2 regions of the Streptomyces sp. NPDC054863 genome follow, and region 2 is predicted to be linked to the other one. Evidence: riboswitches for the same ligand, from Rfam matches in the RefSeq annotation. Region 2 holds a riboswitch; the other holds the start of a gene.
The links. Region 2 has a riboswitch for glycine ahead of gcvT (glycine cleavage system aminomethyltransferase GcvT). Riboswitches for the same ligand answer to the same signal wherever they lie in the genome.
Positions count from the first base shown of each region.

Region 1: another riboswitch for glycine. It lies ahead of gcvP (aminomethyl-transferring glycine dehydrogenase); the one in region 2 lies ahead of gcvT (glycine cleavage system aminomethyltransferase GcvT).

Region 1 is NZ_JBSGZD010000251.1:5,528-9,933, forward strand. It holds gene gcvP (aminomethyl-transferring glycine dehydrogenase) at 1-1,497, opposite strand, end outside; glycine riboswitch at 1,697-1,794, opposite strand; gene ACWGIG_RS30530 (PRC-barrel domain-containing protein) at 1,922-2,287, shown strand; gene ACWGIG_RS30535 (DNA polymerase IV) at 2,854-4,323, opposite strand; gene ACWGIG_RS30540 (MerR family transcriptional regulator) at 4,368-4,406, opposite strand, start outside.
Region 2 is NZ_JBSGZD010000102.1:2,073-6,478, reverse strand. It holds gene ACWGIG_RS19540 (enhanced serine sensitivity protein SseB) at 1-251, opposite strand, end outside; gene ACWGIG_RS19535 (AAA family ATPase) at 754-1,434, opposite strand; glycine riboswitch at 1,581-1,677, shown strand; glycine riboswitch at 1,678-1,790, shown strand; gene gcvT (glycine cleavage system aminomethyltransferase GcvT) at 1,826-2,941, shown strand; gene gcvH (glycine cleavage system protein GcvH) at 3,076-3,453, shown strand; gene glyA (serine hydroxymethyltransferase) at 3,552-4,406, shown strand, end outside.

The sequences.
Region 1 (4,406 bases), on a different contig from region 2:
GTCGGCGAGCCTGCGCAGGTAGCGCAGCATGGCCGTCTCGGAGCGGTGCTGGTGGAAGACCGGGTGGGTCAGGAAGTCGTCGGTGCGCAGCAGGGCCTCGGGCAGCGCCTCGCCGACCGCCGCGTCCAGCGCCTCGATGTCGCCCTGGACCCCGAACGCGGCCCAGACCGCGGTCACTTGGGCCCGAGCAGTGGTCTCGTCGCACGCCACGGACACCAGGTCTGCGTCCACCAGCCGCACATTGACCCCGTGGTCCCGCGCGGCGGCGACGACCTCGGCGGCCTTGCCCGGCACTCGTACGGTCAGCGTGTCGAAGTACTCCCCGTGCACGACCTCGACGCCACCGGCCCGCAGCCCCTCGGCGAGGATCGACGCGTAGCGGTGCGTCCGCCGCGCGATCCCCTTGAGCCCCTCGGGGCCGTGGTAGACGGCGTACATCCCGGCCATGACGGCCAGCAGCACCTGCGCCGTACAGATGTTGCTGGTCGCCTTCTCGCGGCGGATGTGCTGCTCACGCGTCTGGAGCGCCAGCCGGTACGCCTTGTTTCCGTCCGCGTCCACGGACACGCCCACGAGCCGCCCCGGCAGGCTGCGCGCGAACTTCTCGCGTACGGCCATGAACCCGGCGTGCGGTCCGCCGAAGCCCATCGGCACACCGAATCGCTGCGTCGTACCGACGGCGATGTCGGCGCCCAGCTCACCCGGCGAGGTCAGCAGCGTCAGCGCCAGCAGATCCGCGGCGACGGTGACGATGGCGCCCAGCTCGTGCGCCTGGTCGATGACCGGCTTGATGTCCCGTACGACACCGGAGGCGCCCGGGTACTGCAGCAGCAGACCGAACACACCGCGCTCGGCGAGCTCGGCCGGGATTCCTCCCGCGAGGTCGGCGACGACAACCTCCACACCCGTCGGCTCGGCCCGTGTCTGAATCACGGCAATGGTCTGCGGAAGCGTTTCCGCATCGACGAGGAACACTCCCTTCTTGACCTTGCCGACCCGCCGCGCCAGCGACATGGCCTCGGCCGCCGCGGTGCCCTCGTCGAGCAGCGAAGCGCCCGACGTCGGCAGCCCGGTCAGCTCGGCCACCATGGTCTGGAAGTTGAGCAGCGCTTCAAGGCGGCCCTGCGAGATCTCCGGCTGGTAGGGCGTGTAAGCCGTGTACCAGGCCGGGTTCTCCATCACGTTCCGCAGGATGACGGGCGGAGTGAACGTCCCGTAGTACCCGAGACCGATCATCGGGGCCAGCACCTGGTTGCGGTCGGCGAGCATGCGCAGCTCGGCCAGCACCTCGGCCTCGGTCCGCGCGTCCGGCAGGCCCAGCGCCTCGGCGTTCTTGATCGCGTCAGGCACCGCAGCGGCGGTCAGCTCGTCCAGCGACCCGTACCCGACCTGCGCGAGCATCTTGGCCTGCGCTTCACCATCAGGTCCGATATGACGCTGCTCAAAGGGGATTCCACGCTCAAGCTCTGCGAGCGCAATACGACGGTTGGCGGTCATCTGCGGAAGGCCTCCTGGTCTGACACGACCTGCGAGGGGCACCACGGCACGGGTACCCGGACGGCCTCCCCCTCTGTCATCTCAACCTGAGAGCTTCACCGGAGCACCACGTACGGAGCTCCGACTTTCACCGTCGGTGAGGAAGGATCACGCACCGGCCTGTGCCGTGCCCGCCACCCGCCCTGCTTTCCAGAGTGACCTCGTCCGTGCGGTACAGGGGCCTGAGAGATTCCGGGGAGGAGTTGCTCCTTCGGCGCCTCCGAAATCCACCTCGGAGGACTCTCCCGCACAGGGTCAGCAGCCATCGGCCAGCCTACCAGCGCACTCCCGCCGCAATCCCTCGAGTGGCCAGGCTCTCAATTCTGCTCTTTCGTATGTTTTACGGGGTTCACACAGCAGTTGCGACCAGTTGAAGGGACCGACCGTGCAGACCGACATCGATCCGCGCAGCCTGATCGGCCGCAAAGCATTCGACCGCAACGGCACCAAGATCGGAACGGTGGACGAGGTCTACCTGGACGACGCCACGGGCATCCCGGAGTGGGCAGCCGTCCGCACCGGTCTCTTCACCCGCGACGCCTTCGTCCCCCTGGAACCCAGCAGCCTCGTGGGCAACACCCTTCGCATCCCCTTCGAAAAGTCCCTGATCAGAGACGCCCCGGACTTCGGCGTAGGCCGCCACCTCTCCCCCGAACAAGAACTCCAGCTCTACCACCACTACGGCCTCAACTCCCCGCCCCCCACCACCCCCGACAAAGACTTCGGCACCCTGGCCAACGGAGAATCCTGACCGCCACCCCCACGGCACCCCCACGCTGCGGGCATGCGTTCCACCTGGGACAAGCCCGATCTCCCCCACCCGCACGGGGTCGAGAGCCTGACGGGACCGCCCCCTCAACCGAAACCGAGAGCATGGCGGGAGCTCACGGACCCGGCGGACCCACCTGCACCCTCACTCCGAACAGACCCACCCCCACCCCACGGCCCCATCCCCCCATCACCACTACCCCACCGCACCACGCACGCATCACCCCCGCCCCACCCGCACCGCACTGCCAGTACGCCTTCAGCTCATCCAGGTCCGACCACACCCCGATCGCCCCACCCGCACCACAGACCCACCACCCCCACCGCACCGCGCACGCATCACACCCGCCCCACCCGCACCACAGACCCACCACCCCCCGCACGCATCACGCCCACCCCCACACCCCCGCACACCCCACCACCCGCACCCGCACCCGCACCCGCACCCGCACCCGCACCCGCACCCGCACGACGCTCCCCACCCGCGCCGACGCCCAGCCCCTCCATCGCCCTCCGCCGCCGAAGGCCCAGGCTGCCCCACCCACCTCCTTAAGGCCCCATGTCCCCCGGCACCCCCACCAACGGCAACGGCTCCGCCACCTCCAACTCCGGATCGTCCACCCGGAAGGTCCGCACTCGCCCCGGACCCGGCGACCCCGGCTCCTCGAACCGCACCGTCACCCGCCCCACCCCGCTGCCCTGCACCCACCCCGCGCCGTACTCCGCATGCCGCACGTCGTGCCCCGCATGCCACCGCCGCTCAGCAACCGGCTCACCCCCGTCGCCCCCGGCCTCACCCCCGGCCCTCTCCCCCTCCGCCCCTGCCTCCTCAACACCCTCCCCCGCAGAATCCGCCAACCCGGTACGCCCCAAATCCCCCTCCCCCGCATCAACCCCAGCCGCCATTTCCCCGCCCTCCCCCGACTCCCGCGCAACCTGCGCGGCCTGCGCCGCCTGCGCAAAAAGGTCCTCCTGGGTAAAGTCCGCCAGCCCCGTCACCCCCACGCCCAGCAGCCGCACCCCACCCGTCGTGTCCACACCCTCCAGCAGCCGTGCAGCCGCCTCCCGCACGACCCCGGTGTCGTCCGTCGGCCCTCGCAGCGTCTCCGACCGCGTCAGCGTCGAGAAGTCGAACCTCCGCACCTTGAGCACCACGGTCCGCCCCGACCGTCCCGCAGCCCGCAGCCGCTGCACACACCGCTCCGCCAGGCGCTCCACCTCGGACCGCACCCGCACCCGGTCGTGCAGATCCACGTCAAAGGTGTCCTCGACCGACACCGACTTCGCGTCCCGCTCCGCCACCACGGGCCGGTCGTCGATCCCCCGGGCCATCCGGTACAGCGACGCCCCGTGCGCCCTCCCCAGCAGCCGTACGAGCTCGTCCTCGCCCGCCGCCGCGAGGTCGGCCACCGTCGTCATCCCGGCCCGCCGCAGGTGATCCCCCGTCGCGGGTCCCACCCCGGGCAGGATCCGCACGGACATGGGCGCGAGCAGCTCCCGCTCGGTCCCCGGGGCTATCAGCACCAGCCCGTCCGGCTTGGCCTGCTCGGACGCGATCTTGGCCAGCATTTTGGAGCCCGCGAGCCCCACCGACCCGCTCAGCCCGGTGACCTCCCTGATCCGCTCCCGCAGCCGCTCGCCGACCTCCCGCGCGGACTCGGTGTCGGCGGCCGTCCCGCCCGCCTCCAGGTCCACGAACGCCTCGTCCATGCTGAGCGGCTCCACGAGGGGCGACAGCTGCCCCAGCAACTCCATCACCTGCTCGCTCACCGTCCGGTAGAGCGAGAAGCGCGGCACCAGGTAGGCGGCGTTCGGCGCGAGCCTGCGAGCCTGCGCCATCGGCATCGCCGAATGCACCCCGAAGCGTCTCGCCTCGTACGAAGCGGTGGCGACCACCCCACGGGGCCCCAGCCCGCCCACGACCACCGGTTTCCCGCGCAGGCTGGGTTTCGCCGCCTGCTCTGCGGCGGCGAAGAAGGCATCCATGTCGAGATGCAGAATGGTCGGCGCGATCCTCACACCACCGATGCTGCCCTACGCCACTGACAATCGGCCGAAGGGCGTCAGCCGGCCCGGTTCCGCCGGCGCGCCAACTCGTCCCC
Region 2 (4,406 bases):
TGGCCGCCCACGCACTGCAGGAACTGCTGTTCGGAGCTGAAGACGGGGACGTACGCCTGTCCGTCGATCTCCGTGGTGGGCAGGTCGAGCGGTCCCCGGTCGGGGCCGCCGCCGTTCGGCAGCGGGATCCACAGGGGGCTGCGGCCGATCGTCTCGACGAGACGGGCGCCGGCGGCGGGGCTGCCGAGCGAGGCGGCCAGCACCTCTTCGAGCTCGTTCCCCGGCCAGCCGCTGCCGTGTCCCGGATCCACGCCGGGGCCGGGGGCCTGACCCGCACCGTGGCCTTCTCCCGGACCCACGCCGGGGCCGGGGACCTGGCCCACGCCGTGGCCGGGGACCTGGCCCACACCGTGGCCTTCTCCCGGACCCACGCCGGGCCCGGGGACTTGGCCCACGCCCGGGCCCACGCCGTGGCCGGAGGCCTGGCCCATGCCCGGACCCATGCCTTCCGCGTCGTACTGCCCCGTCGTCTCCGGAATGTCCACGGACTGCTCCTTCTCGCTGCTCCCGCCCTGCGCAACGACCCTATCGCCGGGCCCGTCCCCGGACGGCAAGGGCCCGTACACCGGCCCCAGCCCACCCACCTCGGGCCCCATCCCGCTCACCCGGCCCCAGCCCTGCTCGCCCCGGCCCCAAGCCCGCTCCCCCGAGCCCAGAGCCCGCTCACTCCAGGCCGAGCCCGCTCACTCCAGGCCGAGCCCGCTCACTCCAGGCCCAGCCCGCTCACTCCAGGCCCAGCCCCTCACCCCGCACTCAGCCCGCCTCGAAGCCGATCTCCCGCAGCGCCCCCGCCGCCTCCCGGTCCAGGAGCACCGCCGATGCGCACCCGGCGGGCAGCCGCTCGCCCTCGGCGTCACGGACCAGCGTGCCGACGGCCCGCCGGTGCCGTGCGAAGGCGTAACCGGAGACTCCCCGTCCGCGCTCGCGCTGGCCGTCCCTGGCCACCTCGGGCGTCACGTCGAGCAGGACCAGCCGCAGCCCGCGTCCGCGTCTGCGCGCCTCGCGCGCCAGCCAGCGCCGCACCCACGCCTGCGTACCGCAGTCGTGCACGACCACGCTCTCGCCCGAGCGCAGCGCCTGCCGCAGCCCGGCGTAGTGGGCGATCCGCACCAGCGGGCGGTAGAGGGCGTACGGCAGTGCGCGCGGCATTCTCAGGTCCCAGCGCTCCCGCACGTCCTGCGAATCGATGGTGCGGACCCCCGCCACCGCCTTGCGGATCAGGGTGGACTTCCCGCTGCCCGGCAGCCCGGACACGACCACCACGTCCCCCGCGGCGAACGTCAGCAGGCGCGGACTCCTCCCGGCCCGCTCCCGCAGATCGCGCACGACCGGCACGGGCCCCACCGCCCTCACGCCCGCCGTCACCCCCGGACCTGGCTTCGCCGCCACGCCTGCCGTAGCGGCACATGCACTGGACTGCTGCAACGTCCTCACCCCTCCCCCTGTGGGTACGACTCACCCTTGCCCAAGAAGTGTAAAGAAAAGGTAATGCGGGACAAGCGATTTGCCGACCGGAGGGGGCGTGCAATGATGTGCGCGCCAGGCAGCCCCTGCGCACACCCAACTTCACAACGGCCGTATGAATCCGCGCGGGAGAGTCCGGGACACCAGTGCCCCGGACGCCGAAGGAGCAAGCTCCTCCCTTGAATCTCTCAGGCCCCGTACCGCGCGGGCGAGGCAGATCTGAAAAGCGGGTCACCCCCTGTCACGGGCGGTGACCCCACCCAAGGTGCAAGCCGGTCGCAGTTGCCCCGGCGAACCTCTCAGGTTCCGATGACAGATGGGGAGGACAGTCCTCGTCGTCATGCCCTGGGAGTCTTCAGTCATGAGCACCGCACCCCGTCTCACTGCCCTCGATGCCCTGCACCGCTCGCTCGGTGCGACCATGACCGACTTCGCGGGCTGGGACATGCCGCTGCGGTACGCCTCCGAGCGCGACGAGCACAACGCCGTACGCACCAGGGCCGGCCTCTTCGACCTCTCCCACATGGGCGAGATCACGGTGACCGGCCCGCAGGCCGTCGACCTCCTCAACTTCGCCCTCGTCGGCAACATCGGCACCGTCGGCCTCGGCCGCGCCCGGTACACGATGATCTGCCAGGAGGACGGCGGCATCGTCGACGACCTGATCGTCTACCGCCTGGGCGAGACCGAGTACATGGTGGTCGCCAACGCCGGCAACGCCCAGGTCGTCCTGGACGCCCTCGTCACCCGCTCCGAGGGCTTCGACGCCGTCGTACGCGACGACCGCGACGCGTACGCGCTGATCGCCGTGCAGGGCCCCGAGTCCCCCGGCATCCTCAAGTCCGTCACGGACGCCGACCTCGACGGCCTGAAGTACTACGCGGGCCTGCCCGGCACCGTCGCCGGTGTCCCGGCACTGATCGCCCGTACCGGCTACACCGGCGAGGACGGCTTCGAGCTCTTCGTCGAGCCGATCCACGCGGAGGCGCTGTGGCAGGCACTGACCGAGGCGGGCGCGGGCGTCGGCCTCATCCCGTGCGGCCTGTCCTGCCGCGACACGCTCCGCCTGGAGGCGGGCATGCCGCTGTACGGCAACGAGCTGACGACGAAGCTCACCCCCTTCGACGCCGGTCTCGGCCGGGTCGTCAAGTTCGAGAAGGAAGGCGACTTCGTCGGGCGTACGTCCCTGGAGGCAGCCGCCGCGCGCGCCGAGAGCGCCCCGCCGCGCAAGCTCGTCGGCCTGATCGCCGAGGGCCGCCGGGTCCCGCGCTCCGGCTACCAGGTCGTCCACGAGGGCAAGGTCGTGGGCGAGGTGACCTCCGGTGCCCCGTCCCCCACCCTCGGCAGGCCGATCGCGATGGCGTACGTCGACGCGGCCCTCGCCGCGCCCGGCACGGCGGGCGTCGGCGTCGACATCCGCGGCAGCCACGAGCCGTACGAAGTCGTCGCCCTGCCGTTCTACAAGCGCCAGAAGTGACGCTCCACAAGCACCACAGGTGAGGCTCCACACGCACCAGAAGTGACGAACGCCGCATCCTCAGGGGCGTACCCCCGTCTCATCTGTCAAGACCCCGTTCCTCAGCACTCCCCCGCATCCAGGAGAATTCAGCCATGAGCAACCCCCAGCAGCTGCGTTACAGCAAGGAGCACGAGTGGCTCGCGACGTCCGAGGACGGCGTCGCGACGGTCGGCATCACGGAGTTCGCGGCCAACGCACTCGGTGACGTCGTCTTCGCCCAGCTCCCCGAGGTCGGCGACACGGTCACCGCGGGCGAGACCTGTGGCGAGCTGGAGTCGACGAAGTCCGTCAGCGACCTGTACGCCCCGGTGACCGGTGAGGTCGTCGAGGCCAACCAGGCCGTCGTGGAGGACCCGTCGCTGGTGAACTCCGCTCCCTTCGAGGGCGGCTGGCTGTTCAAGGTGCGCATCACGGAAGAGCCGTCCGACCTGCTCTCCGCCGAGGAGTACTCCGCACTCTCCGGCAGCTGAAGCGCTCCGGCACCTGAAGCGCCCCGGCCACTGAAACGCAGCGGCCTCTGAAACGCTCCGGCAACTTCAATCGCCTGAACCCCCTAGGGACTCGCCTGATGTCGCTTCTCAACTCCTCCCTCCACGAGCTGGACCCGGACGTCGCCGCCGCTGTCGACGCCGAGCTCCACCGCCAGCAGTCCACCCTCGAAATGATCGCCTCGGAGAACTTCGCTCCGGTCGCGGTCATGGAGGCCCAGGGCTCGGTCCTCACCAACAAGTACGCCGAGGGCTACCCGGGCCGCCGCTACTACGGCGGCTGCGAGCACGTCGACGTCGTCGAGCAGATCGCGATCGACCGCATCAAGGCGCTGTTCGGTGCCGAGCACGCGAACGTCCAGCCGCACTCGGGCGCCCAGGCCAACGCCGCCGCGATGCACGCGCTGATCAAGCCGGGCGACACGATCATGGGTCTCAGCCTGGCCCACGGCGGTCACCTGACCCACGGCATGAAGATCAACTTCTCCGGCAAGCTCTACAACGTGGTCCCGTACCACGTCGACGAGACCGGCGTCGTGGACATGGACGAGGTCGCCCGCCTCGCCAAGGAGACCCAGCCGAAGCTGATCGTGGCCGGCTGGTCCGCCTACCCGCGTCAGCTGGACTTCGCCGCCTTCCGCAAGATCGCGGACGAGGTCGGCGCGTACCTGATGGTCGACATGGCGCACTTCGCGGGCCTCGTCGCGGCCGGGCTGCACCCCAACCCGGTCCCGCACGCCCACGTGGTCACCACGACGACGCACAAGACCCTCGGCGGTCCGCGCGGCGGCGTGATCCTCTCCACGCAGGAGCTCGCCAAGAAGATCAACTCGGCAGTCTTCCCGGGTCAGCAGGGCGGCCCGCTGGAGCACGTGATCGCAGCCAAGGCCGTCTCCTTCAAGGTCGCGGCCTCGGACGAGTTCAAGGAGCGCCAG